Regions from separate parts of the Bradyrhizobium ontarionense genome, predicted to be linked through region 2. Evidence: predicted binding sites of a transcription regulator. Region 2 holds the regulator's gene; each other region holds the start of a gene.
The links. Region 2 encodes LexA, which represses DNA repair genes until DNA is damaged. Its sites were predicted from a motif close to TGTTCNNNNTGTGTTCNG; they were not measured.
Positions count from the first base shown of each region.

Region 1: the regulator LexA is predicted to act here: its motif matches at 2,639-2,656, upstream of LQG66_RS30780 (ribonuclease T2 family protein).
Region 3: the regulator LexA is predicted to act here: its motif matches at 1,502-1,519, upstream of LQG66_RS14070 (PA0069 family radical SAM protein).
Region 4: the regulator LexA is predicted to act here: its motif matches at 1,828-1,845, upstream of LQG66_RS23250 (YifB family Mg chelatase-like AAA ATPase).

Region 1 is NZ_CP088156.1:7,042,185-7,049,282, reverse strand. It holds gene LQG66_RS30800 (ATP-binding protein) at 1-951, shown strand, start outside; gene LQG66_RS30795 (DUF3617 domain-containing protein) at 1,032-1,580, opposite strand; gene LQG66_RS30790 (hypothetical protein) at 1,637-1,957, opposite strand; gene LQG66_RS30785 (hypothetical protein) at 2,126-2,590, shown strand; gene LQG66_RS30780 (ribonuclease T2 family protein) at 2,697-3,401, shown strand; gene LQG66_RS30775 (23S rRNA (adenine(2030)-N(6))-methyltransferase RlmJ) at 3,514-4,374, shown strand; gene LQG66_RS30770 (cold-shock protein) at 4,628-4,843, shown strand; gene LQG66_RS30765 (outer membrane protein) at 5,091-5,756, opposite strand; gene uvrC (excinuclease ABC subunit UvrC) at 5,999-7,098, shown strand, end outside.
Region 2 is NZ_CP088156.1:1,505,510-1,512,607, forward strand. It holds gene LQG66_RS06680 (alpha/beta fold hydrolase) at 1-248, shown strand, start outside; gene LQG66_RS06685 (molybdopterin molybdotransferase MoeA) at 425-1,636, shown strand; gene lexA (transcriptional repressor LexA) at 1,851-2,549, shown strand; gene LQG66_RS06695 (hypothetical protein) at 2,818-3,258, shown strand; gene LQG66_RS06700 (ComEC/Rec2 family competence protein) at 3,282-5,570, opposite strand; gene LQG66_RS06705 (hypothetical protein) at 5,714-5,926, shown strand; gene LQG66_RS06710 (glutamine--tRNA ligase/YqeY domain fusion protein) at 5,958-7,098, opposite strand, start outside.
Region 3 is NZ_CP088156.1:3,107,226-3,114,323, reverse strand. It holds gene LQG66_RS14075 (phosphoketolase family protein) at 1-1,340, opposite strand, end outside; gene LQG66_RS14070 (PA0069 family radical SAM protein) at 1,541-2,719, shown strand; gene LQG66_RS14065 (VOC family protein) at 2,784-3,233, shown strand; gene LQG66_RS14060 (ribonuclease HII) at 3,298-4,149, shown strand; gene LQG66_RS14055 (glycosyltransferase family 39 protein) at 4,349-5,857, shown strand; gene LQG66_RS14050 (hypothetical protein) at 5,894-6,505, shown strand; gene LQG66_RS14045 (uracil-DNA glycosylase) at 6,525-7,098, opposite strand, start outside.
Region 4 is NZ_CP088156.1:5,249,041-5,256,138, forward strand. It holds gene LQG66_RS23245 (hypothetical protein) at 1-139, opposite strand, end outside; gene LQG66_RS23250 (YifB family Mg chelatase-like AAA ATPase) at 243-1,781, opposite strand; gene LQG66_RS23255 (DUF2336 domain-containing protein) at 2,011-3,081, shown strand; gene LQG66_RS23260 (outer membrane lipoprotein carrier protein LolA) at 3,104-3,892, opposite strand; gene LQG66_RS23265 (DNA translocase FtsK) at 4,062-6,533, opposite strand; gene LQG66_RS23270 (aminotransferase class I/II-fold pyridoxal phosphate-dependent enzyme) at 6,545-7,098, opposite strand, start outside.

The sequences.
Region 1 (7,098 bases), 2.9 Mb from region 2:
TTCTGGATCGACACCGTTGGCCGCTCCAATCTGGTCGAGATCCGCATTGCGCTCGACGACGCCGTGATGCGCGTGTTCGCGCAGCGCGGCGCCGCCTATGCGTCGAACACCGACATCTTCCTGTTCTGGATGGTGGGGACGTCGTCGATCCTGCTGATCGTCTCGGTGCTGTTCCTGCGCAACCAGATCAAGCCGATCCTGCGGCTGGCGGATGCCGCTGAGAGCTTCGGCAAGGGCCGCGAGGCGCCGAACTTCCGGCCGCGCGGCGCGCGCGAGGTCCGGCGCGCGGCGCAAGCGTTCCTGGAGATGAAGGCGCGCATCGAGCGCGCGATGGAGCAGCGCACCGCGATGCTGGCCGGCGTCAGCCACGACCTGCGCACCATCCTCACGCGCTTCAAGCTGGAGCTGGCGCTGCTCGGCGACAGCCCCGAGATCGACGCGATGCGCAAGGACGTCGACGAGATGTCGCACATGCTGGAGGATTATCTGGCGTTCGCGCGCGGCGACGGCGGCGAGATCGCGCAGCCGACCGATATCTCAAACGCGCTGGAGGATCTGCGCAGCGACGCTGAGCGCAACGGCCATTCTGCGACGGTGTCGTTCCATGGCCTGCCGGTGGTCACCGTGAAACCGCAGGCGCTGAAGCGCTGCCTCGGCAACCTCGTTTCCAACGCGGCGCGCCATGCCGACGCGATCGCCATCACCGGCCATCGCGATCACCGCTACCTCACCGTCACCGTCGACGATGACGGTCCGGGCATTCCTGCCGCCATGCGCGAGGAGGTGTTCAAGCCGTTCCTGCGCCTCGACGATGCGCGCAACCAGGACGAGGGCGGCACTGGCCTCGGCCTCGCGATCGCGCGCGACATCGCCCGCTCCCACGGCGGCGACATCACCCTCGGCGACGCCCCGATGGGCGGGCTGCGCGCGACGGTAAGGATCCCGGTGTAGGGCGAAGCTGTCGCGATGAGATGGCGGTGCAATGAACTCGTATCTTACTTGCTTCGTAAATTCACGGGCGCCTCGACCACCTACTGCTTCGCGCCGGGGATCAGGTTCTTCAGCTTGTCCATGTCCTTGATATTCATCTTCATGCCGCCGGGCATGACGATGTCGCCGGGCTTCTGATCAGCCTTGCAGGCGCCGAGCCATTTGGCCTCGATGGTCATGGCCGTGTCCTTGCCGGCCGGCCCCGTCATGCCGCCCTGGATGTGGGATGTCGTCTTGACCGTGTAGGCGGAGTTGAAATCGCCGGTGATCTCGGCATGCGCCGTCGTGTTCATGCCGCCGAAATTGCAGACGGAATCGCTGACGTAGCCGGTCGCCGTCTTCTGGACGTCCTGCTTGGAGCAGGCCTGCTTGGCCATCGGCGAGGCCATGTTGTTCATGTCCTTGTCGGTGCTCTCGTCGGTGCAGTGCTGCATGGTCATTTCCGGCAGCTGCCCGCCGGACCTGACCATCTTCAATTCCCACAGCCCGGCTTTGCGCACCGGCAGGTCGACGGCACGGGCCTGCTGGCTCGCGGTCACGCTCAAGAGGCAGCAGGCAAACAGCCCAGTGGCAATGCGTGTGCAGGTCATGTGTCCCGTTCCGGATCGTTCGTCGATATCGGAGCGATGCCGTCGAAAGATGGCAATTAGTAGAGCGTCCGCAACGGCCGCTGCGCCGAGCCATAGGGCACCCAGCGGCAGGCGAACGAGACGTAGCCGCCGTAACGCGCATCGACCGCGAGGAATTTCGCGACCTTGCCATAGGAGGCGCAGTGATCGACCGCGAGCTGGCGCGCATCCGTGGTCTGGGCCAGGGGATAGGCGATGATCCCGCCGGTGTCGTTGCCCTTGAAGGCCGGCACGACGTCGGCCCGGGCCGGCGCGACAGCCAGCAGCCCCGCCACGGCAATCAGGCCGGCCGTCTTCACGAATCGGGCCTTCGCGAACCCGTCCTTCAACATCCGCATTGCATTCTCCTTGCGCTGGCGCGCCATCCTAAAGGTCCTGTCCCGCCAAGAAAAGAACACCGGCCTCGGGTTAACAGGACTAATCGTGGAGTGTTGCCGCGTTGCACTTGACCTCCCGTGGCAGTCGCGGCACGGTCCACGCTCCCGGATCAGACTTGCGGACGGCACATGCGCGACTTCAGCACACATTTCAAGACGTTCGGTGCCGCCTGCGGCGCGCTGCTCGCGGCCATGATCGTGACGGCCCCGGCTCACGCCGCCAACCCGCTCGAGATGAACTTCTGGCTGTCGGGTCCGAAATATGAAGGCCGGGTGGCCCCCTGCGAGGCGGCAATTCCGACCATCGTGTCGCGGTTCCAGGACAAGGAGAGCACCTTCTGGAATTCGTCGCTGACGATCACCGGCGTCGCCAACGTCCGTGAGATCGCTTTCCGGCCCTGGCAGTCCGACAACATTCCGCGCCGCTTCTGCACCGGCAGCGTGATGGTCAGCGACGGCAAGGTGCGCACGGTCAACTATTCGATCATCGAGGATGGCGGCTTTGCCGGCTATGACCAGGGCGTCGAGTTCTGCGTCGTCGGCCTCGATCGCAACTGGGCCTTCAATCCGGCCTGCCGCGCCGCCAAGCCCTGAGATTCGCTATCCAGGCTTTCTGATCGGCTGCCTTCGGGCAGCCGTTTTTGTTCTTGAAATGTTCCGAAGGGCTGGTAGGTTCCTGGAATAGTCCGGGGAGTTCGCCATGTTCGATTGCCTTCGCCGACCTGCCGTCGTCGTCTCCACAACGATTGCCTGTTTTGCCCTGCTGCTCGGCGCGCTCGCCGCTGCGCCGGCGTCGGCCCAGGACGGCCGCCAGAACGCGCCGGGCGCGTTCGACTTCTACGTGCTGTCGCTGTCCTGGTCGCCGTCCTTCTGCGCCGAGGCCGAGGAGCGCGGCGGCCGCGGGAGCCGCTCGCAGCAATGCAGCGGACGGCCCTACTCCTTCGTCGTGCATGGGCTGTGGCCGCAATATGAGACCGGCTATCCCGAATATTGCGAGCAGCCGGCGCCGCGCCTGCCACGCAACATCATGACCTCGATGCTGGATCTCATGCCGGCGCCGGGCCTCATCTACAACGAGTGGGACAAGCACGGCACCTGCGCCGGCCTGCCCGCCAAGGCCTATTTCGAGACCATCCGCAAGGCCCGCGCCGCGATCAAGATCCCGCAGGAATTCCTCGATCTGGCACAGGCGAAGACGGTGTCGCCGGCTGCGGTCGAGGACGCCTTCATCAAGGCCAATCCCAAGCTGACGACGTCGGCGATCGCCGTCACCTGCAACCGCACCCGGCTGAGCGAGGTGCGGATCTGCCTGTCAAAGGATCTGGAATTCCGCAACTGCGACGAGATCGACCGCCAGGCCTGCCGGCGCGACGAGGTCAACATGCCGCCGGTGCGAGGCGGATAGCGGATCTCGCGAATCAGCGACTGCGGCGCGCCCGCGCCAGGAGCGGGGCGAGCGCTCCCCGTTGATATCGAGAGGGTACCCTTTTGACGCGGAACGGCGTAACTCGGGCGACATGAACTACCGACATGCCTTTCACGCCGGCGGCTTCGCCGACGTCATCAAGCACATCGTGCTGACGCGCATCCTGGTCTATCTGCAGGAGAAGCCGGCGGCGTTCCGGGTCATCGACACCCATGCCGGCGCCGGGCTCTATGATCTCACCGGCGACGAGGCAACGCGCAGCGGCGAATTCCTCACCGGCATCGCCCGCGTGCTGCAGGCGCGCTTTTCCGAGCAGGCCTATGCACTCTTGTCGCCATACCTCGACATCGTCAGATCGTTCAATCCGAAGGCCGAGCTCGTCACCTATCCCGGCTCGCCACTGATTGCCCGCGCACTGCTGCGGCCGCAGGACCGCATGACCCTGTGCGAGCTGGCACCCGTTCCACGCAAGCAGCTGATCGATGCGCTGCGCCGCGATACCCAGGCCCGCGTCGTCGATCTCGACGGCTGGGTCGCCCTGCCCGCCTTCGTGCCACCGAACGAGCGCCGCGGTGTCGTGCTGATCGATCCGGCCTTCGAGGCGAAGGATGAGTTCGAGCGCCTCGCCGAGCGCTTCGCGGCAGCCTTCGTCAAGTGGCCGACTGGTATCTACGTGCTGTGGTACCCCGCCAAGAGCCGGCGCGCGACCGAGGAGCTGGCGGACCGCGTCGCCGATCTCGCAGCTGCCGCCAAACCGCCGGGCAAGGTGCTGCGGCTCGAGTTCAGTGTTGCGCCGCAGATCGAAGGCGAGGCGCTGACCTCGACCGGACTGTTGATCGTCAACCCGCCCTGGACATTGCATGATGAGCTCAAGCTGATCCTGCAGGAGCTGCAGAGGCCGCTCGGCCAGGGCGGCGCCGCACGCTTCCGGCTCGAATTCCCCAAAGCTTGAGGTCGGTGTTAGTCGAAAAGCCATGGTCAATCGGCGCGGAACCGTATTACAGTGGTTGATTGTAAGACTGGCTTTACGTTCCGCTTCCGCGAATGGTTGCGGCGGGGTGATCAAGGCCTAACAAGATCCAGACGATCCGGCGTGGCGAGCGCTGGTCGTTAAGGTGGCCAACGCTTTCCGATCAAAGTGATGTCCGGTCGGACGCTGCGCAGGGCGCGCAGTGGAGGAAGCAATGCGGGGGAGGAGTTTCCCGATGGCCATGACTGGGACGGTCAAATTCTTCAATGGCGAGCGCGGCTACGGCTTCATCAAGCCGGATGACGGTGGACGCGACGTGTTCGTGCACATCACGGCGGTGGAGCGCGCAGGCCTGAAGGATCTGACAGAGGGACAGCGTATCAGCTTCGAGGTCGAGCCAGACAAGAAGGGCAAGGGTCCCAAAGCGGTGAACCTCGTTCTGTCGTCGTAGAGCAGGCCCGCCGGCGACGGCCGCGCCCACCGGCACGGCCGCCTGACGCGGGCGCCTCGCGCGGCCATTCAATCCTGTCCGTGAAGCTGCCGGCAGCGGCGCCGGCCCGGATGCGAGGCGTTGTCCCGCCTGGACCGCGCGCGCGTCCATGCGCGCCGTGCACGAGACAAAAAAATCCCGGCCGCGCGAGCGGCCGGGAGTCGTGGTATCGACGTTTCTTCTTCCTAGACCTTTTTTATTCCTGCTATCAGAAATGGAAGTTGATGCCTGCGCGCACCAATCCAAAGCGATAGTCGTTCTTCGCCCCCGTGATCACGAAATTGCTGCTGTCGAGATCGACATAGAGATACTCGATCTTGGCGGTCCAGTTCTGCGCCAGGCCGAACTCGGTGCCGACGCCGAGCGTCCAGCCGACCGTGGTGTGGGATTCCGACAAGCCGAAAGTCTCGGCGCGCAACGAGCCGAAGGCGAGACCGCCGGTGCCGTAGAACAGGATGTTGTTGAAGGCGTAGCCGGCGCGGCCGCGCAGGGTCCCGAACCAGGGGTTCGAGAACTTCCACGGCGCGAAGGTGTCATTGGCGCCGCTGAGGTTGATGTCGCCCTCGGCGCCGAACACCCACGGACCGGTCTGCCAGTTGTAGCCCGCGGTCACCCCGCCGATCAGGCCGGACGGCTTGGTCGGGTTGTTGCCGACCGTGCCCCATTCATAGCCCAGCGTGCCGCCGAGGTAGGGCCCCGCCCAGCTGTAGGCATTGAGCGGCTGGCTCACGGTATAGGGTGCGCGGGGCGCATAGTTGAGATCAGCCGCCTGCGCCGACACCGATCCCAAGACTACAGACCCGAAGACTGCAGACCCGAAGACTGCGGATCCCAAAGCCGCTCCCACGCCCGCGCCGACAACCAACCGTCTCATCGCACACTCCACGCAACTCGCCGTTCCCAGCCGGGGCATGCGCCGCACAACGTGGTGCGCGGGCCGGCATGGTTACGGAACTCCGTCTTTTTTCGTGAGCATTTATCGAGAGTTTTAGGTTAAGCCGTTGTTAAGCCCGGTTACCCGTCGATTAATGTGCTTAACGGCGCGTTACCGCCTGCCCTGTGCATGGCGCGACCGCAAGCTGGCGGGAGCGGCCTCCAGCGCTTAATTTGCGTGACATGACCACCGATAGCTCCGATCCACCCAAGGCGCCGGCGCCCGCAAGCCGGCGCGGCGTCACCGCCGACCTGCCACCCGACCCGATCGACGCCCCGGATCTCGATCCGGCAGCCGCGGCTGCCGACGAGGACGATGACGCACGCCTGCCGGAGCTGACCGAGGAGAGCCTGGAGACGGTCGGCGAAGGCCCGCTCGCGGTCGGCCATGCCGCCATCGAGAATGCCGTACGGCTCGCGCCGACCTCGCCCGGCGTCTACCGCATGCTCAATGCGGCCAGCGACGTGCTCTATGTCGGCAAGGCCAAGAACGTCAAAAAGCGCTTGTCGTCGTATGCCCGGGCCAATGCGCCGCTGCCGGCGCGCATCCTGCGCATGATCGCGGCGACCGTGAACGTCGAGATCATCTCCACCGGGACGGAGACCGAGGCGCTGCTGCTGGAAGCCAATCTCATCAAGCAGCTCAAGCCGCGCTTCAACGTGCAGCTGCGCGACGACAAGTCGTTCCCCTACATCCTCATCACCGGAGACCATTGGGCGCCGCAGATCCTCAAGCACCGCGGCGCGCAGTCGCGCCCCGGGCGCTATTTCGGTCCGTTCGCCTCGGCCGGCGCGGTCAACCGCACCATCACGGCACTGCAGCGCGCGTTCCTGATCCGCTCCTGCACCGATTCGTTCTTCGAGAGCCGCACCCGCCCCTGCCTGCTGCACCAGATCCGCCGCTGCGCCGGGCCCTGCACCCAGGAGATCGATTTCCCCGGCTATACCGAGCTGGTGCGCGAGGCCACCGACTTCCTGTCCGGACGCAGCCAAGCAGTGAAGGCGCTGCTGGCCACCGAGATGGAGACGGCGTCAGCCGAGCTCGAATTCGAGACCGCCGCCGTCTATCGCGACCGCCTCGCCGCGCTGTCGGCGATCTCGTCGCAGCAGGGCATCAACCCGCGCACGGTCGAGGAGGCCGACGTGTTCGCGATCCACCAGGAGGGCGGCTATTCCTGCGTCGAGGTGTTCTTCTTCCGCACCGGCCAGAACTGGGGCAACCGCGCCTATTTTCCGCGCGCGGAAAAGAGCTACCTGCCGGAAGAAGTGCTGTCCGCCTTCAT
Region 2 (7,098 bases):
GTGCGCCCGCGGCGGGTGCGAACCTCGACGTGACAGCCGCCTTCGCGCAGCTCGGCGACATCGCCGCGCCGTCACGCGTGATCTGGGGCGACCTGGACTTTCCTCATATTCAGGAGCGAAGCCGCCTGATCGCAGCAGAGATGCCGAACGGATCGGGTCACGAGCTGACCGGAACGGCGCACCTGCCGAGCCTGGAGCGGCCGCACGAGGTGACCGAGCTGATCGCAGGGTTTCTCGCCGGATCGTGAGACCCGTGCCGCAACGGCGAGCCCCCGGCAGCCCCAACTGGCGGAGTCGCGCAGGTACGGCGGATCCGGCAGGCGTCGATGAACTGGCGGCAGACCGTTACGGCTTGGCCGCACCGCGCGCATTCGGTTAGAAGGCTGGTCTTTCGACTCGTTCGTCTCCGTCCGAAGGAACTCCCATGGCCCTGATGCCGGTGTCCGATGCGTTGGCCGCGGTGCTCGCGGGCGCCGCGCCGCTGCCTGAGGAACTGGTGGCCCTGGATGAGGCCCATCACCGGGTGCTGGCGCGCGACCTGGCGGCGCTGCGGACGCAGCCGCCCGAGGCGATGTCGGCGATGGACGGCTATGCGGTGCGGACGGCCGATGCCGATCGCGTCAAGGCGCGGCTGAAGGTGATCGGCGAGGTCGCTGCCGGCCGGCCGTTCGATCGCGCCCTCGGCCCCGGCGAGGCCGCCCGCATCTTCACCGGCGGCGTCGTGCCCGACGGCGCCGACGCCGTCGTGATCCAGGAGGACACGGTCGCCGACGGCGACCACGTCGTGATCACGGAAGCCGCGATCAAGGGCCGCCACATCCGCCCGGCCGGCGTCGACTTCAAGCAAGGCATGGTGCTGCTCGAGGGCGGCCGCCGGCTCAGCGACCGCGACCTGTCGCTGGCCGCCAGCATGAACCACCCGGCCCTGCCGGTCCGGCGCCGGCCGAAGGTGGCGCTGCTCGCCACCGGCGACGAGCTGGTGATGCCGGGCTCGACGCCGGGCCCGGGCCAGATCGTCTATTCCAACGGTTATGCCCTGCGCGCGCTGGTGCGCAGCGAGGGTGCGATAGCAGTCGATCTCGGCATTGCCGCGGATACGCTTGCCGCCACCGTCGCTGGCATCCGCCGCGCCCGCGAGGCCGAGGCCGACATCCTGATCACCACCGGCGGCGCCTCGGTCGGCGACCACGACCTGGTCAAGCAGGCGCTCGACGCCGAGGGCGTCGACATGGCGTTCTGGAAGATCGCGATGCGGCCGGGCAAGCCGATGATGCACGGCCGGCTCGGCGGCGTCAGGGTGATCGGACTGCCGGGCAATCCGGTCTCGTCCTATGTCTGCGCCATGCTGTTCCTGGTGCCGCTGATTCGCCGCCTGCTCGGCCGCGCGCAGCTTCATCTGCCGCGCGAGACCGCGCTGCTCGGCCGCGAGCTCGGCGCCAACGACGTGCGCGAGGACTATCTGCGGGCGCGCCTCGAGGAGCGTCCCGACGGCACCCTGATCGCGACCCCCGTGACCCAGCAGGACTCCTCGTTGCTGGGGAATCTCGCGCTGTCCCAGGCGCTTGTGATCCGTCCGGCGTTTGCGCCCAAGGCTGCGGCTGGCAGCCGTTGCGAGATCATGCGCCTGCCGGACTGAGCCCGCGGTCCCCCCGGCAAAGCCCGGCCTGTTCATCATAATTTAAGGATTGCGGAACACACATCGAACATATAGTGTCCGTTCATGATTTGTTTTTAGTATGTTGCGGGCGCCGCGAATTACGGATCGTCCGACATCCATGCGCTCACGGACTCTTCGCCAAGATTCAGAGCCTACGGATTTCAGACGACATCAAACTGGGGACCAAGTCGAGATGCTGACGCGCAAACAGTACGAACTTCTGCGGTTCATCAACGAACGGCTCAAGGAAGCCGGCGTGCCGCCGTCCTTCGACGAGATGAAGGATGCGCTCGACCTGCGCTCGAAGTCCGGCATCCACCGCCTGATCACCGCGCTGGAAGAGCGCGGCTTCATTCGGCGGCTGCCTAATCGCGCTCGCGCCATCGAGGTGATCAAGCTGCCCGAGCTGTCGCAGGCCGCCAACAACCGCCGCGGCTTCACGCCGTCGGTGATCGAAGGCAATCTCGGCAAGGTGCGAACCTCGACACCTGCGCTCGACGATGGCGAACGCCCCGTGGCGGTGCCGGTGATGGGCCGCATCGCCGCAGGTACGCCGATCGAGGCGCTGCAGACCCGCAGCCACACGATCAGCGTGCCTGCCGACATGCTCGGCAATGGTGATCACTATGCGCTCGAGGTGCGCGGTGATTCGATGGTCGATGCCGGCATCCTCGACGGTGACATGGCGCTGATCCAGCGCAACGAGACCGCCGACACCGGCGACATCGTGGTGGCGCTGATCGACGACGAGGAGGCGACGTTGAAGCGCTTCCGCCGCCGCGGTGCTTCGATCGCGCTGGAGCCTGCCAATACCGCCTATGAGGTGCGCATCCTGCCGCCCAACCGGGTGAAGATCCAGGGCAAGCTGGTCGGACTCTACCGCAAATACTGACGCGCATCGCAACGTCGCGCACGCGATCTGCGATCGCGGCGCGGACTCCTGCGTCTGGAAGCGATCATCGCTCTGCGAAATGCACCGAAGGATGTGCAACGCGGCATACTCAAACGCTTGTGATCGTGCGCGACGGCACGCCGCGCAGATCAGCGCAGAATTGCCGCGAAGCACGCGCTAACATCACCATCGATGTCCACTCTGATAGAGGCCTGCGCCTGTCCGGGGGGAAGCGTGGGTCGGCTATCTCTCAACGAGGAGCGATCCGATGTGTGACTACAGCCTCCATGCCGTTGCGTCCCGCCCCGCCAAAGTGGGCGAGACGCTGGTGTCGACGATGTTCCGCGGCACCGCGACCCGCGGCTTCGCCTCGGAAAGCGAGCCGAACGTCGCGGTCTGCATGCTGCCCGGCACCGAGCTCGCCTTTGCCGAGGATGTCCGCTACGACAGCCGCTGGCTGTGGACCCGGACGATCCGCGAGCGCGTCGCCAAGTTCAACGCGATCGAGAAGCACATTCCGGATCGCCACCACGATGCCATCGAGTTCGCCGACGGCCGCCATGTGCTGGTGACGCAGCTCTGCGAAGGCCAGCGCGTCACCGTGCTGCAACTGCCGGTCACCAGGCAGCCGGCCGAGCGCCGCCCCGATGTCGTCGAGGGGACCGGTTCGAATCCGACCACGCCGATACGCCGCATCAGCATCACGTGAGCTGATCGCGTCTGCGGGATGAACTAATCCTCCACGCCCTGCTCCAGCTCCGGCGGCGTGGCGTCCTGCACGCGTGCCGATGGCGCTCGCGGCGCCAGCGTCGGTTCGAATTCGACCGCCTCCGACGGCGCCGGCCACCATGGGCGGTCGGTGCCAACGGCGCGCGCGGGGGTGACAACAAAGTCGTTGCCGTGCCGCGTCAGCATCAGCGTGCCCTGCTGCTGCAGGCGCTGGCGATCGACCACGGCGGCCGCGCAGGAGACTGGCGCCGGACGCGCGGTCACGACCAGCGCGGCGCGCGCGCAATCGTCCGCGACTGCGTCGGGGCGCAGCGCCATCGCGACGAAGCGGCCGTCCGCCGACGCTGCGACGCAGCCGGCCTCATCGCAGGACACGCCGTCGCCGAGCGATGAATCGGCCGGTGCGCGCGCATCGGCATCGGCGGCGAGCCATTCCTTGACGACGAAGACGTCCTTGCCGGTGCGCATCACATGCAGCCGTCCGTCGCCGCCGCGCACCGCGACGGCGCGCCCGTCACCCGAGATCAGGATATCCGGCAGCGGCGTTGCGCCCGCCCAGACCGTCGCCACCGCCAGCACGACGGCGCCCGACCAGCGCAATGGCGTGCGCAGCAGCCCGAACAGAATGAGCCCGAGACTGGCCAGGACCATCGGCCCGATGCCGAACGCCGTGATGCGCCCAACCGCGCCGGGCAAGGCCGCAACCCACCGCGTCACCGCGATCATCCAGTCGATGCCCCAGCCCATCAGCGACCAGAACGGGCCGTCGAGGCCGAACGGCGCCGCCAGCAGGCCGAGCAGGCCTGCCGGCATCACCAGCGCCGAGACCACCGGCATCGCTGCGAGATTGGCCAGCACGCCATAGGGCGTGATGCGGTGGAAGTGGAACGCGGCATAGGGCGTGGTCGCCAGTCCCGCCACCAGCGAGGCCATCAGCAGCATCGCGATCTCGCGCCCGCCCCACAGCGCGATGCGCTGCGTCGCCGAACTGTCGGGTGTCGCCAGCAGCCGCGGCAGCCCGAACTGCACCAGCGCGACGAGGCCGAGCGTGGCCGCAAAGGACATCTGGAAACTCGGATGCACCAGCGCCTCCGGTGCCGCGACCAGCACGATCATCGCGGCCACCGCGAGCGTGCGAAAGGTGATGGCGCGGCGATCGACCATGACCGCGATCAGCACCACCGCCGTCATGAAGAACGACCTCTGGGTCGCGACCTCCGCGCCCGACAGCAGCAGATAGAAGGCGGCCGCGACCAGCGCCGCCGCAGCCGCCCATTTCTTGATCGGGTGGCTCACCGTCAGGCCCGGAATCAGCGCGAGCAGCGCCCGCATCGCGAAGAACACCACGCCGGCGACCACCGCCATGTGATAGCCGGAGATCGACAGCACGTGGCCGAGGCCGGAGATGAACATCGCGTCGTTCACGTCCGGTGTGATGGCATCGCGCCGCCCGGTCAGGAGCGCGGTCGCGATCGCGCGCTCATCGCCACCGAGACGCGCGCGGATGCGCGCATCGATCGTATCGCGCAAACCCTGCATGATCGCGGCATAGCGCAGGCCGGGCCCCGCGGCCTGCGGCGGCGCCACCGTGGTGATCGCCCCGGTCACGAAGCCGGAGGCACCGATGCCCTGGAAGAAGATGTCGCGGGCGAAATCGTAGGAGCCGGGACGCACCGGCGCGAGCGGCGGCAGCAGCCGCGCCTTCAGCTGCACGAAGCTGCCGACCTCCGGCGCCGCCCCCTTGCGCACGGCAAGCCGGACGCGCGCGAGCGTGATCGCATTGCGCTGGCTTTCCATCGACGCCACGCGCAGCACGATGCGGTCGCTGCGTTCGCGGATGTCGCGCGCCTCGACGAAGCCTGACAGGGACACGCCATAGAGCGGTCGCGCCAGCACCGGATGCGCCACGTGCGCGGTCCTGACGGTCGCCGCGGCAAAGCCGGACGCCGCGGCAGCGATCATCACCGCGGCCGGAAACAGCGGATGCCGCCGCATCAGCACGGCGACGGCGCAGAGCACCACGGCCACCGCGGCGCTCGCCCACAGCACGGGTTCGTGATCAGCAGAGAAATACAGCGCGATGCCGGCGCCGAAGGCGACGGGCACCCAGGGCAGCAGCCGCCCCGCCCCGGCCTCGGCGCGAACCCAGTCCTGCAGCCGCGTCGCAAATGAGGGCCACAGCGCAGGGCCGGCCACGAGCGCGCCGCCCGACGCGCCGCGCGGCGGCCAGACATCCGCCATCGCGCCCGCGATCCCGCGCCTTCGCCCCGGCGGCCTGACCGGCTCCGCCATCCGACCACACCACCCGCTACCCAACCGGACCCGAAGGCTACCGGAAGCTGCGAGATCCCGGCTAGCGGAACGGAACGGGAATCCCGGGCCTGTCCCTGCCGCCGGGCATAGGAACTTTCACGCCGGCCGTCGCTTGTCGGGGAATGGACGATCACACCGATGATGACCCGTTCGCCGATCTCGCGCTCGAGAAGGCGATCCACCTGCGCTGGACACTGCGCGACATCAAGGCTCACCGGCTGGCGATGTCGCCGGTCGACGACGAGGACCTCGCCCTGCTGACCGAGCGCGGCCTCGTCGATGTCAGCGACGGCGTGCCGACACTGACCGAGGCCGGGCTCGATGCGATCAACTGAGACGTGATCGCACCGCCGTCTCAGTTCGCCGTCAGCCTTTGGCGACTTCCTTGGCGAAGGTATCGCGCAGGCCGATGGTGCGGTTGAACACCAGGCTGTCGGGCGTCGAGTCGGCATCGCGCACGAAGTAGCCCTGCCGCTCGAACTGCATCGGCGCATCCGAATCGCTCTCGGCGATCGCCGGCTCGATGCGCGCGTCCGTCAATACTTCGAGCGAGTTCGGATTGAGGTCGGCGGTGAAGTCGGCCGCGTTCGGGCTCGGATTGGCGAACAGCTGATTGTAGATGCGGATCTCTGCGGTACGCGACTGCGCCGCCGGCAGCCAATGCATCGTCGCCTTGACCTTGCGGCCATCGGGCGCGTTGCCGCCCCTCGTCGCGGGATCATAGGTACAACGCAGCTCGACGATCTCGCCGGCATCGTTCTTGACGACGTCGCGGCACTTGATGAAGTAGGCATAACGCAGCCGTACCTCGTTGCCGGGCGACAGGCGGAAGAACTTCTTCGGCGGGGTCTCCATGAAGTCGTCCTGCTCGATATAGAGCTCGCGGCCGAAGGCGATCTTGCGCGTGCCGGCTGCGGGATCGTCGGGATGGTTGATCGCCTCGAGCTCCTCGACCTGGCCTTCCGGATAGTTCTCGATCACGACCTTCAGCGGCCGCAGCACCGCCATGCGGCGCAGCGCCGTGCGATTCAGCTCTTCCCGAATGCAGAATTCGAGCATGCCGACATCGACGATGCTGTTGGCCTTGGCGATGCCGATGCGCTTGATGAATTCGCGCACCGCCGCCGGCGGCACGCCGCGCCGCTTCAATCCGGCGACGGTCGGCATCCGCGGATCGTTCCAGCCGGAGACGTGGCCGTCCTGCACCAGCCGCGTCAGCACGCGCTTGGACAGCAGCGTGTAGGTCAGGTTGAGCCGCGCAAACTCATACTGGTGCGGATGCGACGGCACCGGCAGCTTGTCCAGGAACCAGTCATAGAGCGGCCGGTGATCCTCGAACTCCAGCGTGCAGATCGAATGCGTGATGCCTTCGATCGCGTCGGACTGGCCGTGGGCATAATCATAGCTCGGATAGATCTTCCAGGTGTCGCCGGTGCGCGGGTGATGGGCGTGCATGATCCGGTACAGCACGGGATCGCGCAGGTTGATGTTGCCGGCGGTCATGTCG
Region 3 (7,098 bases), 1.6 Mb from region 2:
CCTTCCATCCAGACCCGCTCGGTCACCTCGAACACCGCGTCGAGCCGGTTCGACGCCGTTTCGTCCGGGCCCATGATGCGGAAGTTGCGGCGGTCGGCGTTGAGGCTGATGACGTCGCGCAGCAACTTGCCGAGCTCGCGCGTCGCCTCTGCGGTGGTCTTGCCGGGGGAGGGCACATCGACGGCGAAGGCGCGATAATCGGGCAGCTTCAGTTCGCGCTTCAACAGCCCGCCATTGGCGTGCGGATTGGCGCCCATGCGCCGTGAGCCCTTCGGCGCCAGCGCCTGCAGCTCCGGTCGGAGGCGGCCCTGGTCGTCGAACAGCCGCTCCGGCTCGTAGCTCTTCATCCAGGCTTCGAGCAGCGCGAGGTGCCCGGGGTTGCCGCGCGGATTGGCGATCGGCACCTGATGCGCGCGCCAGAAGCCTTCGACCTTGAGGCCGTCGACCTCCTTCGGCCCGGTCCAGCCTTTTGGGCTGCGCAGCACGATCATGGGCCATCTCGGGCGTTCGATCGCCGCATCCGGCTGGCGCGCATTCTGCTGGATCGAGCGGATGCTCGCGAGCGCGACGTCGAGCGCATCCGCCATCTCCCGATGCATCGCCTTCGGCTCGGAGCCCTCGACGAACAGCGGCGCGTAGCCATAGCCCTCGAACAGGCTCCTGATTTCGGCGTCGCTCATGCGGCCGAGCACGGTCGGATTGGCGATCTTGTAGCCGTTCAGATGCAGGATCGGCAGCACCGCGCCGTCATGGGCGGGGTTCAGGAACTTGTTCGAATGCCAGGATGCGGCCAGCGGGCCTGTCTCGGCCTCGCCGTCGCCGACCACGCAGGCGACGATCAAGTCGGGATTGTCGAACGCCGCGCCATAGGCGTGGAGCAGCGCGTAGCCGAGTTCGCCGCCCTCGTGGATCGAGCCTGGCGTCTCCGGGGCCGCATGGCTTGGGATGCCGCCGGGAAAGGAGAACTGGCGGAACAGCTTGCGCAGGCCGTCGGCGTCGCGCGCGATGTCCGGATAGATCTCGCTGTAGCTGCCTTCGAGATAGGTGTTGGCGACCATGCCCGGACCGCCATGGCCGGGGCCGCAGACATAGATGACGTTGAGGTCCTGCAGCCGGATCGCGCGGTTCAGGTGCGCGTAGATGAAGTTCAGTCCGGGCGTCGTGCCCCAGTGTCCGAGCAGGCGCGGCTTGATGTGGTCCGGCCTGAGCGGCTCACGCAGCAGCGGGTTGTCCAGCAGGTAGATCTGGCCCACCGAGAGAAAATTGGCCGCGCGCCAATAGCGGTCCAGCAGATCGAGATCGTCGGTCAGGGTCGTCGGGTCGGAAGATGTGAACTGCATAAGCCCTCGCTTGCCATCCGCTGCGCGACTGCGGGATGCTGTATTAGAGTAATGCCGCACCGCCTCGTTCCAGCACCGTCCGAGAATAGAACAGGAATGTGATGGCTGGCCTTGCGCGGGCTCAGATGCTGAGCGCAGCGTCGTTCCGTTTTGTTCTATTTTGTTCTTGTAATGTTCTGTTCGTGTGCTATGTCTTGGCCATGAGCCGAGCATCCTCACATGCCCTCAAGCGCCCGCCGGTCAAGGTGCCCTCCGAGCCGGCGGGCGCGACCCAAAGCGGTCCTGAGACGGATTTCCCCGAACTCGCGGTCGCCATCGAACGGGGCCGGCGCCGCGGCCGGGGCGCACAATCCAATGCCAGCGGCCGCTACGAGGCCGAAGCGCGCGTCATCTTCGACGATGGCTGGCAGAGCCTGGAGGAATTGCCGCCGTTCAAGACGACGGTGGCCACCGATACTTCGCGCAAGGTCATCACCCGCAACGACTCGCCCGACATCGGTTTCGATCGCTCGATCAATCCGTATCGCGGCTGCGAGCATGGCTGCGTCTACTGCTTTGCACGGCCAACGCACGCCTTTCTCGGCCTGTCGCCCGGCCTCGACTTCGAATCCAAGCTGTTCGTCAAGCCGGACGCGCCGGCGCTGCTGGAGAAGGAGCTCGCGGCCAGCGGCTATGAGCCGCGGATGATCGCGATCGGGACCAATACCGATCCCTACCAGCCGATCGAGCGCGAGCGGAAGATCATGCGCGGCATCCTCGAGGTGCTGGAAAAGGTTGGCCATCCCGTCGGGATCGTCACGAAGTCGGCGCTGGTGATGCGTGATGCCGACATCCTGGCGCGGATGGCCAAGAGGAATCTGGCGAAGGTCGCGATTTCCGTGACCACGCTCGATCCGAAGCTGGCGCGGACCATGGAGCCGCGGGCCTCGACGCCGGCGAAGCGGCTGGAGGCGCTGCAGGCGCTTTCCAAGGCCGGCATTCCGACCACGGTCATGGTGGCGCCGGTGATCCCGGCGCTCAACGACAGCGAGATCGAGCGCATCCTCGATGCCGCCGCCCATGCCGGCGTCAAGGAGGCAGCCTATGTGCTGCTGCGGCTGCCGCTCGAGGTGCGCGATCTGTTCCGCGAATGGCTGCTCGAGCACTATCCGGACCGCTACCGCCACGTGTTCACCCTGATCCGTGACATGCGCGGCGGCCGCGACTACGACTCGCAATGGGGGACGCGCATGAAGGGCACGGGCCCGATGGCCTGGATGATCGGCCGGCGGTTCGAGATCGCCTGTGAGAAGCTGGGACTGAACAAGCGCCGCGCGAAGCTCACCACCGATCATTTCGTGCGACCCAAGGGCGGCGGCCAGCAGCTCAGCCTGTTCTGACGTTGGCAGTTTGACTTGGCACGAAATGGGTTTGGCACGAAGTGGATTTGGCACGGAGTGGATGATGGCTGACCAAGTTGTGGTTCCCCGGTTCACTGTCGTCACGCTGGGAGTGGCCGACATGCGCAGGAGCATCGCCTTCTACGCTTCGCTCGGGTTTGCCCGAAAATTCAGAGCGACGGGCGAGGCGGTGGCGTTTTTCGACACCGGCGGAACGGTGTTGGCGCTGTATCCCTGGGACGCGCTTGCGCAGGACGCTGGCTTGCCGGACATGCCGCGCGCCTCCGATTTCCGTGGCGTGACGCTAGCCTGGAATTGCCGTTCGGAAGCCGAGGTCGATGCCGCGCTCGATTGGGCAGTCGGGAAGGGGGCGGCTCTGCTGAAGCCGGCACAGCCGACCGACTATGGCGGTTATGGCGGCTATTTCGCCGATCCGGACGGACATGTCTGGGAAGTCGTGGTCGCGCCAGGGATCGATCTCGGCGACGACGGGCGGGTGCGCCTGCCGGATTGATGGGCTGCGAATAGCGGGAATTGCCGCCGGTTCCGGGTTGCGCGGGCGAAGCCCGTTACGCACCATGCCGGCCATGATTCGGGATCAAGCGAAGAAGCCGGGCAGGGCGAAGGCTGCTACCAGCACTGCTACGAAGGCCGCTGCCAAGGGCGCTGCGAAAGTGGCCGCCGAGAACGGCGCGGGCAAGGCCGGCGCAAAGCTCGGCAAGGGCGTCATCGCGGTGTCGCCGCCGAGCTTCCGGCGCGAGCGTGCGCTGCTGAAGCAAGGCGTCTGGCCGGTGGCCGGCTGTGACGAGGCGGGACGTGGTCCGCTCGCGGGGCCCGTGGTCGCTGCGGCCGTCATTCTCGATCCCGCGCGCATCCCGAAGGGTCTCGATGATTCCAAGCGGCTGAGCGCCGAGCAGCGCGAGGCGCTGTTCGACAAGATCTGCAAGACTTCGGCGTTCGCGGTCGCCTTCGCCTCGCCGGCGCGAATCGATCGCGACAACATCCTGCGCGCCTCGCTTTGGGCGCTGTCGCGCGCCGTCAAGGCGCTGCCGGAGGCTCCGAAGCACGTGTTCGTCGACGGTCGCGACCGCATCGATGTCGACTGCGCCTGCGACGCGGTGATCGGCGGTGACGGCCTCGTGATGTCGATCGCGGCGGCGTCGATCGTGGCCAAGGTGACGCGGGACCGGCTGATGTGCGCCCTGGCGCAGGATTGCCCCGGCTACGGCTTCGAGCAGCACAAGGGCTACGGGGTGCCGGAGCATCTCGCCGCGCTCGACCGGCTGGGCCCGTCGGTGCATCACCGCAGCCTGTTTGCACCGGTCGTGGCGGCGCGCCAGAAGCACCAGCCCTCGACCGTGCAGCGCGAGCCGGACCTGTTGGCGGAGATCACGGTCGTCACGTCCAGCGAAATATCCATCGGCCTGTGATGCCGGTTGCCTCGCCAGCGCCGCGGTCTTAATAGCTTAAGTCAGCCAACCGGCACGATGTGTCACTCCTCGCAGCGGGGGCGATCTTGTGCGCCCCGATCATGTGGCATCGATCGTGGGCGTCGGGACAGCGAGGCTGCTGCGGATGAGGGACGGTCCTGCCGGCCTCTCCTCGACGTCCCAAGCGATCCAGCCGTTCATGCGTTTCACGTCCCTGGTTGTCGAACTGATCCGCGCGCGGCCGCGGCTGGTGGTCGTGATCGTGGTGTTATGCCAGGCCATGCTGTGGCTCGGCGTCGCCATGGTGCTCTATCGCAGCCCTCCGGGCGAGCTTGCGACCTCCCTCGCGTTCGGCCGGGAGTACCAGGTCGGCACCGATCTGGGGCCGCCGCTGTCGTTCTGGCTTGCCGACATCGCCTATCGCGCCGCCGGCAACCATTTGTTCGGTGTCTACCTCCTTTCCGTGCTGTGCTCGGCCCTGACGTTGTGGGGCGTGTATCTGCTGGCGCGCGCGATCGTCGGCGGCCAGCAGGCGGTACTGGCCGTGCTGCTGACGATGACCATCACTGCGTTCGGCGTTCCGACCCTCGAATTCGGTCCTGACGTGCTGGCGCGTCCGCTCTGGGCGCTGTTGCTGCTCCACAGCTGGCAGATCCTCGGGCTGGGCCGGCGCAATGCCTGGTTCGCCTGGTCGATCGAAGCCGGATTGCTGTTGCTAACCACGTCGGCCGCGATCGGGCTGCTGCTCCTGATCGCGGGCTTCGTGGTCTCGACCGTGCAGGGCCGTCGGGTGTTGCGATCGTTCGATCCGCTGTTCGCGCTGCTCGTGGTGCTGGTGCTGGCGCTGCCCTATCTCATCTTCGTGCTGCGGGCCGACAGTGTCGGGCTACCCGCGCTGCCTCCGCTTGCGGAGCTCGCGGTGCGCGCCAGGCATTGGCTCACACTTGGCGGTGGGCTGCTGCTGGCGATCTCGGCCGTTCTGCTTCTGGTCCTGCTGGATGCCAACTGGCCTGGCCGCAGCGAAACCGACGCGCCGATCATCTATCGTCCACCGGTGCCGCCGCTCGGGCGCGATTTCGTCTACTGCTTCGCGATCGCGCCGGCGGTGGCCGGCAGCCTGATCTCGGGTCTGTTCGGCCTGCCCACCGTGCTCGGAGGGCCTGCGGTCACGCTGATGATGGTCGGCCTTGCCATGGTGGTCGCGTCAGGCGACTTGATCTACCTGCGGCGCCAGCGGCTCCTGCGTGCGGTGTGGGCGGCCGCGATTGCGGCGCCCGCCATTCTCGTCGCCGGCAGCGCGGTCGTGCTGCCCTGGGCCGGCGACGGCGAGGTCGTGACCGCGATGCCGGCCCGCGACATCGCCCGCTTCTTCGTCGACAGCTTCGAGCGCCGCACCAATCAGCGGCTGCAGGCCGTCGCCGGCGACCCGCAACTGGCGAGTCTGATTTCGCTCGGCCGCCGCCGGGCGCACCTCTTCCTCGATGCCGCCCCGCAACGGACGCCTTGGCTGACGGCCGCCAAATTCGCCGAGAGCGGCGGCATCGTGGTTTGGCGCGCGTCCGATACGGCGGGCACGCCGCCGCCGGAGGTGATCAGTCGCTTTCCGGGCCTCGTGCCCGAGGTGCCGCGCAGCTTCGACTGGCTGGTCAACGGCCGGCAGCCGCTGCTGCGGGTCGGCTGGGCCATCGTCCGGCCGAAGGGGCCGTGATGTGATCGATCGAAGGGATGGTTGGGAGCAGCCGGCATGGACCTGAACCCCCCTGATGGCTCTCGGATCACGATCTCCGGGGGAGGGGTGCATCCGATCATCCGCATTCCCCAGGCCGGCAGCCCGACGCGCTATTTCGGCGGGCTGTTTCTGCTGTTCTGGCTTGGCGGCTGGGCCGTGGGATGGACCTCCGCCTGGTCCAAGATCACGTCCGGGCAAGGTTCCGCATTTCTCGTGTTCTGGCTTGGCGCCTGGACCATCGGCGGCATCTTCGCCGCTGCGACCGGGTATCGTTCGTTTCGTCCGACCGTTCCCGAGACCCTCGCCCTCAGTCGGAGCAGCCTGTCTTACGATTCAGGCGTTGCCCCATTCGAATTCAACAATGGCGAGCAGGGCCGGTCGAAGGGAGTCCGCGACGGCTTCAGAACGCTGTTTCCGAAGCGAATTCGGATTGAGCTGACGCAAAGGCAGCTCCAGTCGCTGCGCCTCCGGGAGACCGATTCGGGCAACCGCCTCACGGTCGATGCTGGTGCCGAGCGTCTTGATCTTGCGCGAGGCGCCAGTGAGATCGAACGCGAGTGGCTCGCGCATTACCTGGCGCGCCGTTATGGGCTTTCGCAGATCACTGCGCCCGCAGCCGAGACCTGAACTCGGGGCGCCGCGGGCATCAGGCCGGCAACACCTTTGCGATCGCGCGCAGGTCCTGCCACGACAACCGCTTGTAGGATGGCGAGCGCAGAAGATAGGCGGGATGGAACGTCGCGATCGCGCGGATGGTCCGTTTTCCGGTGTCGTAGTCGCGCCATTTGCCGCGCGTGCGCATGATGCCTTCGGTCGTCCCGAGCAACGCCTGGGTCGACGGATTGCCGAGCGTCACCAGCACGTCGGGATCGACCAGCTCGATCTGGCGGCGGATGAAGGGCAGGCAGATCTGCGTCTCCTGCGGCGTCGGCGTCCGGTTGCCCGGCGGCCGCCACGGGATGACGTTGGCGATATAGACCTTGCTGCGGTCGAGCCCGATGGCGCTGATCATGCGGTCGAGCAGCTTGCCGGAGCGGCCGACGAAGGGCAGCCCCTCGATGTCCTCGTCACGGCCCGGCGCCTCGCCCACCAGCATGATGCGCGCCTGCGGATTGCCGTCGGCGAACACCAGCCGTGAAGCGGTTTGCTTCAGCGAACAGCCGTCGAAGGTCTCGAGCAGAGCACGCAGCGCCTCCAGGGTCGGCGCGGTGCGCGCGGCC
Region 4 (7,098 bases), 3.7 Mb from region 2:
GAAAGGGCGCGGAGCCGAGCGAGACGGAATCGGCACCGACGGCAATGCACGGCTGTGGGGAGGGCGCCAATTCTATTCTGGCGAGGACCGCGGCCGCGATCAGCGGCAGGGTCGAGACGAGGACCTTGAAACGCAACATGATACGCACCGACGCGGAGGCCTGATGACATGAACGCGGGCCTTATGGTTGTCGGAGCGTAAAGAGAAGTCGTTACCAGAGTGTTGAAGGGCAGGGGCTTCGTTCACGCCGCGTGGCGATTGTCCTCAGCCAGCGCGCGGTAGGACAGGGCCTCGGCGAGATGCAGCCGGCCGATCGCATCAGTGTGGTCGAGATCGGCGAGCGTGCGGGCGACGCGCAGCACGCGGTGATAGCCGCGGGCCGACAGCCGCATCGTCTCGGCCGCTTCGCGCAGCAGCTTCTGGCCCGGCGCGTCCAGTCTGGCGATCTCGTCGAGCACTGCAGCGGGCGCCTCGGCATTGGTTCGGACATGCGGCAGGCCGGCCTTGGCGTAGCGCTTGCGCTGGACGTCGCGCGCGGCCGCGACGCGGGCGGCGACCTCCTTCGAGCCTTCCTTCGCCGGCGGCAGGATCAGGTCGGCGGCGGTAACGGCCGGCACCTCGATGCGCAGGTCGATGCGATCCATCAGCGGGCCCGAGATGCGCATCTGATAGTCCGCGGTGCAGCGGTCGATACGGCCGCGCTTGCAGGCATATCCCGGCTCGAACGCCTTGCCGCAGCGGCACGGATTCATGGCCGCGACCAGCATGAAGCGGGCCGGGTAGGTGACGCGGTGGTTCGCGCGTGAGATCGAGACCTCGCCGTTCTCCAGCGGCTGCCGCAGCGAGTCGAGCACGCGCGGGTCGAACTCCGGCAGCTCGTCGAGGAACAGCACGCCCTGATGCGCCAGCGAGATCTCACCCGGCTTGGCACGCAGGCCGCCGCCGGTCAGCGCCGCCATGCTGGCCGAGTGATGCGGGCTGCGGAACGGGCGCTTGGATGTCAGCGCCCCGCCCTCGATCTCGCCGGCCACCGAGGCGATCATCGACACTTCCAGCAGCTCCGCCGGCGACAGCGGCGGCAGGATCGAGGGCAGCCGTGCGGCGAGCATCGACTTGCCGGCGCCGGGCGAGCCGATCATCAGCAGATGGTGGCCGCCCGCGGCTGCGATCTCCAGCGCGCGCTTGCCGCTCTCCTGGCCCTTGATGTCGCGCAGATCGAGCAGGCTCGCCTGCGCCTCGTGAATCCTGGGCTGCGGCCGCGACAGCACCTGCGTGCCCTTGAAATGGTTGGCGATCTGGATCAGCGAGCTCGCCGCGATGATCTGGATGTCGGGGCTCGCCCACGCCGCCTCGGCGCCGCAGGCAGCCGGGCAGATCAGGCCTTCCTCGCGTGAGTTGGCACCGATCGCGGCCGGCAACACGCCGGCGACGGGGGCGATCGAGCCATCGAGGCCGAGCTCGCCGAGCACGGTGAAGCCGCCCAGCGCATCCGGCGGAATGGCGCCGATGGCGGCCATCAGGCCGAGCGCGATCGGCAGATCATAGTGGCTGCCTTCCTTCGGCACATCGGCCGGGGCCAGGTTGACGGTGATGCGCCGCGCTGGCAGCGCCAGCCCAGAGGCGATCAGCGCCGAGCGCACCCGCTCGCGCGCCTCGGACACCGCCTTGTCGGGCAGGCCGACGATCGCGAACGCCGGCAGGCCCGGCGCGACCTGGACCTGCACGTCGACGGCGCGGGCCTCGATCCCTTCGAAGGCGACGGTAGAAACCCGCTGGACCATGTTGCCCCTCTCAACAACAAGGCTAGCGGAAGCCGCTGGCCTCCGCAAGAACAATACAGGAACATAACTCGTGCCGATGTCACGCAGTCCGTTAACGACGGCCGGCGGCTCTTCTGTTCCGAACAATGGACTTAACGCCGCTTTAGGTCCGCGCTCGCATTCTTCTGAAAATTGATGACCGATCCGCGGGCCCGCCAAAGCGATGGGCGCCGCCAAAGAGGATGCAACCATGCCTCCAGCGCCTTCGGCCGCTCCACCAGCCAAGTCGCCCGTCGGCGAAGCGAGAACGGTGTCCGAGCTCGCCACCGACATCCTGCGCAAGACAACGAGCCTGTTGCTGGCCGGTCCGCGGCCGGCCGCCGACGAGCAGCTCGACCTCTATGACCAGATGTTCGCACGGCTGATGCCGCAGGTCGGCACGGATGTGCTGACCGAACTGAGCGCGGCGCTGGCCGGCGTCGAGCGCGCGCCTTACGCGACTGCGCGGCTGCTGGCCGTCCATCCCGAGGTGCGCATCGCCGCGCCGATGCTGGCCAAGGCGGCCGTGCTCGGCGAACGCGACCTTGCGGATTTCATCAGGACCGGCAGCCAGTCCCATCTCGTGGCCATCGCCAGCCGCAGGGGAATCGGAGAGACGCTGACGACGCTGCTGATCGGCCGCGGCCATCCGGCCGTGCGCATGGCGCTGGCGCAGAATCTGACCGCGCGCCTGTCCGAGGATAGCTATCGCAGCCTGTTCAAGGTCGCCGAGCGCGATGAGGACCTCGCCGAGAAGCTTGCGCTACGCACCGACCTTCCGGCCAAGCTCTCCCGCGCCTTCGTCACGGCAGCAAGCGAGGGCGCCCGCGCCCGCTTCATCAAGGCTGCGCCGCCGGCGACCCGCGCCACCTTGCAGGCGGCTCCGGCCCGGACGGCCGGTGCGGCAATGCGCGCCATCTGGGACTATCAGCAGGTCAAGACCGAGGTCGCTGCGCTCAGTCGCACCGGCAAGCTCGGTGATTCCGCGGTCAACCGCTTCTGCGTGACCGGCGATTTTCCCGCCGTCATCGCGGCGCTTGCGCTGCTCTGCGACGTCTCGATCGAGCTGATCGAATCGCTGATGGATGAGAATCGCCTCGGCGATCTCCTGCTGGCCTGCAAGGCGGCGCGGCTGAGCTGGGCGACGACCGCAATGCTCCTGCGCGGCCGCCCCGGCTACGACGTGATCCAGGCGGAGGACGTAGAGGAGGCGCGCAAGCGCTTCGAGAAGCTGGCGCTGTCCGAGGCGCAGTGGAAGGTCCGTGGGCTCAAGCCGAGCTGAGCGGCCGGGCCGGAGTCCTGCGTCAGCCGGGCGGCGTGCTCGGGTAGGCCGTGAAGTCGATCTTGAACATGTTCGGATCGAGCTTCTTGGTCGTATCCAGATTGTAGACGGCGATCGTCGTATCGTAGCCTTGCGGATCGGTGACGGTCCACTGCTTGAGCTGGCCATCCTTGGCGCCGAGCATCAGCATCATCCGGCTGGTGCCGATCAGCGCCTGCTTTTCCTCGATCGTGATCGTGACGTAGAGGTCGTCGGACGCGACCGCGATGACGTTGGTGTCCTTGAGCAGGTCGATCCGGTCGGACAGCAGATAGCGCAGCGGCGTCTGCGACAGCGGATAGACGTCCTGGGTCGCGAGCTTGCGGTCGCGGACGACCAGCGAGGAGCCGTCGGCGATGATGTCGATCGGCGTCGGCGGCTCGTACTCGAAGCGGACCTTGCCGGGCTTCTGGATGTAGAAATCACCCTTGGTCTTGCTGCCGTCCGGCCCGACCTGAACGAAGTTTCCGACCAGCGTCTGCAGCGACGACAGATAGGCGCTCACCTTGGCCGCCTGGGCCTTCTGGTTGGCGTCGAAGGACGTGAAGATGCTGGCCGGGACGTTGCGCCGGGGATCCGGGATGATCGGGTTCGGCGGAACGGTCTGGGTGGTGCCGGTGGTCTGCGCGCCGCGCTGCTGGTCGGAGGCGCTGAGCTGAGCGCCGCCCTTCGGGCCGGACTTCGGTGCCGGCGTGGTCTGGGCGGTGGCGTGGCCCGCCGCGCCGGCCAGGGTGCTGGCAACAACGGCGCACCCAATCAGCCAAGCGGCCATGCGACGCCCGCGCGGGGTTGCGGAGAGCAAAAAGTGGCTGTTCGACAAGGGGCTTTTCAAAACGACGTCCTGAGTTTTACGCGTTTCTATCTTGGTTGGGTCGGGCAGGGTGATCGTAATTGCGTGATGATACGACACGGAAACGGCAGATCTGGGACCAAGCTGATGGTCAGAACCCGCCTTCTTCCTCGGGCACCAGGATCTCGCGCTTGCCGGCGTGGTTGGCCTGGCCGACGATGCCTTCCTGTTCCATCCGCTCCATCAGCGAAGCGGCCTTGTTATAGCCGATCTGCAGCCGCCGTTGAATGTAGCTGGTTGAGGCCTTGCGGTCGCGTTTGACGACAGCGACGGCCTGGGAGAACAGGTCGTCACCGCCGCCACCACCGCCCATGCCGGTGGCATCGAACACGGCGCCGTCCTCCTCGCTCGGCTCCTCGGCGGTGACCGCCTCGAGATATTCGGGCGAGCCCTGCGTCTTGAGATGGCGCACCACCTTTTCGACCTCCTCGTCCGAGCAGAACGGACCGTGCACGCGGCTGATGCGGCCGCCGCCGGCCATGTAGAGCATGTCGCCCTGGCCGAGCAGCTGCTCGGCGCCCATCTCGCCCAGGATGGTGCGGCTGTCGATCTTGGAGGTGACCTGGAAGGAGATACGGGTCGGGAAGTTCGCCTTGATGGTGCCGGTGATGACGTCGACCGACGGACGCTGGGTGGCCAGGATCACGTGCAGGCCGGCGGCGCGCGCCATCTGCGCCAGGCGCTGCACCGTGCCCTCGATGTCCTTGCCGGCGACCATCATCAGGTCTGCCATCTCGTCGACGATGATGACGATGTAGGGCAGGGGATCGAGGTCGAGCTTCTCTTCCTCGTAGATCGCCTTGCCGGTCTCCTTGTCGAAGCCGGTATGGACGGTACGCGTCAGCTCCTCGCCCTTGTTGCGCGCTTCGACCAGGCGGGCGTTGTAGCCGTCGATGTTGCGCACGCCGAGCTTGGCCATCTTCTTGTAGCGCTCTTCCATCTCGCGCACGGCCCATTTCAGCGCGACGACGGCCTTCTTCGGATCGGTCACGACCGGCGTGAGCAGATGCGGAATGCCGTCATAGACCGACAGTTCGAGCATCTTCGGATCGACCATGATCAGGCGGCACTGGTCAGGCCTGAGACGGTAGACCAAGCTCAAGATCATGGTGTTGATCGCGACCGACTTGCCCGAGCCGGTGGTGCCGGCGATCAGCATATGCGGCGTGCGGGCGAGATCGATGATGATGGATTCGCCGCCGATGTTCTTGCCGAGGCAGAGCGGCAGCTTGGCCACGCTTTCCGTGGCTTCCTTCGCCACCAGCAGCTCGCGCAGGTACACCTTCTCGCGGTGCGCGTTGGGCAGCTCGATGCCGATCGCGTTGCGGCCCGGCACGACGGCGACACGCGCCGACAGCGCGCTCATCGAGCGGGCGATGTCGTCGGACAGACCGATCACGCGGGAGGATTTGATGCCCGGTGCGGGCTCCAGCTCGTACAAGGTGACGACGGGGCCGGGGTGCGCCTTGACGATCTCGCCGCGCACGCCGAAGTCCTGCAGCACGCCTTCGAGTGCGCGCGAATTGGCCTCGAGCTCACTCTTGGACAGCGGCTGGCGGTCAGTGGCCTTGGGCGCGGCCAGCATCGAGACCGAGGGCAGGTCGTATTTGTCGTTGGACTTGCGTGGTGGCGTCTTGGGCGTGGGCTTCTTGCGCGCGCGGGGGGCAGGCTCCTCTTCTTCTTCCTCGTCCTCCCCACCCTCGTCCTCGTCGCCGCCGTCCGCCTCCATCTCCGGCGCCAGGGTCGGCCGGGCACGGCCGCCGCCAAGGCTGGGCTCGTGCCGGCCCGCAGCGGCGCTGCGCGGCTGCGGGCCGCTGGAGACCAGCGCGCGATAGGCCGTGCTGAGGAACCAGCCGACCCGCGCCTTGGCGCTCATGATGGCGTGGAACACCCAGCCGAGCCGCACGGCGCTCTTGTCGTCGTCATCCTCGGAATCGGTCGGCGGCGTGTCGTCGTCCTCGTCCGCCAGCAGCTCGTGATCGGTCTCCCGCGCGCCCAAGCCACCGGCGACCAGCAGGCAGCCGATCATGGCGACCAGGAGCAGGCTGCCGAGCACGAGGCGATAGATCAGCCCGGGGGGTCCGAACACCACCGCCGGCGCGCGCACCAGGGCGTCGCCGACCACGCCGCCCAAGCCCGTCGGCAGCGGCCAGGCATGCGAGCGCGGCCAGCAGCTGGCAAAACCGGCGGCGATGATCGCGCCGAGGATCCATGCGCCGAACCGCAGCGCCTCGCGGTCGAACGGGCGATGGGTCATCATGCGCCAGCCGCGGATCGCGATCGGCAGGATCACCATGATCGCGCCGAGGCCGAGGATCTGCATCAGGAGGTCGGCACCGATCGCGCCGGGATAGCCGACGATGTTGCGGATCGCGCGCGAGGTCGCGTGGCTCAGGCTCGGATCCTGAACCGACCAGGTCATCAGGGCCGCTGCAGCGATACCCGACAATCCGATCAGGGCCAGCCCAGCGAGCTCGCGCAGCCGCCGCACCAGCGCGTCGCGCAGCGACGTCGGCAGGTGGTTGACCAGGGGAATGACTCGCTCGATCGCCGGCATCCGCATCAGCCCCGCGACTAACCCAGGGCCTCGACCAGCCGGTGCAGTGCCTCACCGGTCGATTCGCTGTCCGCCACCAGAGCGAGCCTGATGTAGCCGGCGCCGGGATTGAAGCCGTCGCCTTGTAGACGCGCGAGATAGCTGCCGGGCACCACGCGCACACCGGCGTCACGATAGAGCTTCACGGCGACGGCCTCGTCACCACCGCGATCGGCGACGTCGAGCCAGACGCAGAAGCCGCCGTCGGGGCGGTGATAGCCGTAGCGATTGCCGATGATCTGGTCGGCGAGGTCGAACTTGGCCCGGTACAGCCGGCGATTTTCCTCGACATGCGCTTCGTCGCCATAGGCGGCGACCGCGACGTGCTGCAGCGGCACGGGCACCTGCGGCGCGGCGACGTTGCGCAGCTCGTGGTAGGCGGCCAGGAAGCGCCGATCACCGGCGGCAAATCCGACGCGCATGCCCGGCACGTTCGAGCGCTTCGACAGCGACTGGAACGCGATCACGTTGGTGTAGTCGGGGCCGGCATGTTCGAGCATGCTGCCCGGCGCCTGCCGAGTGTAGATCTCCG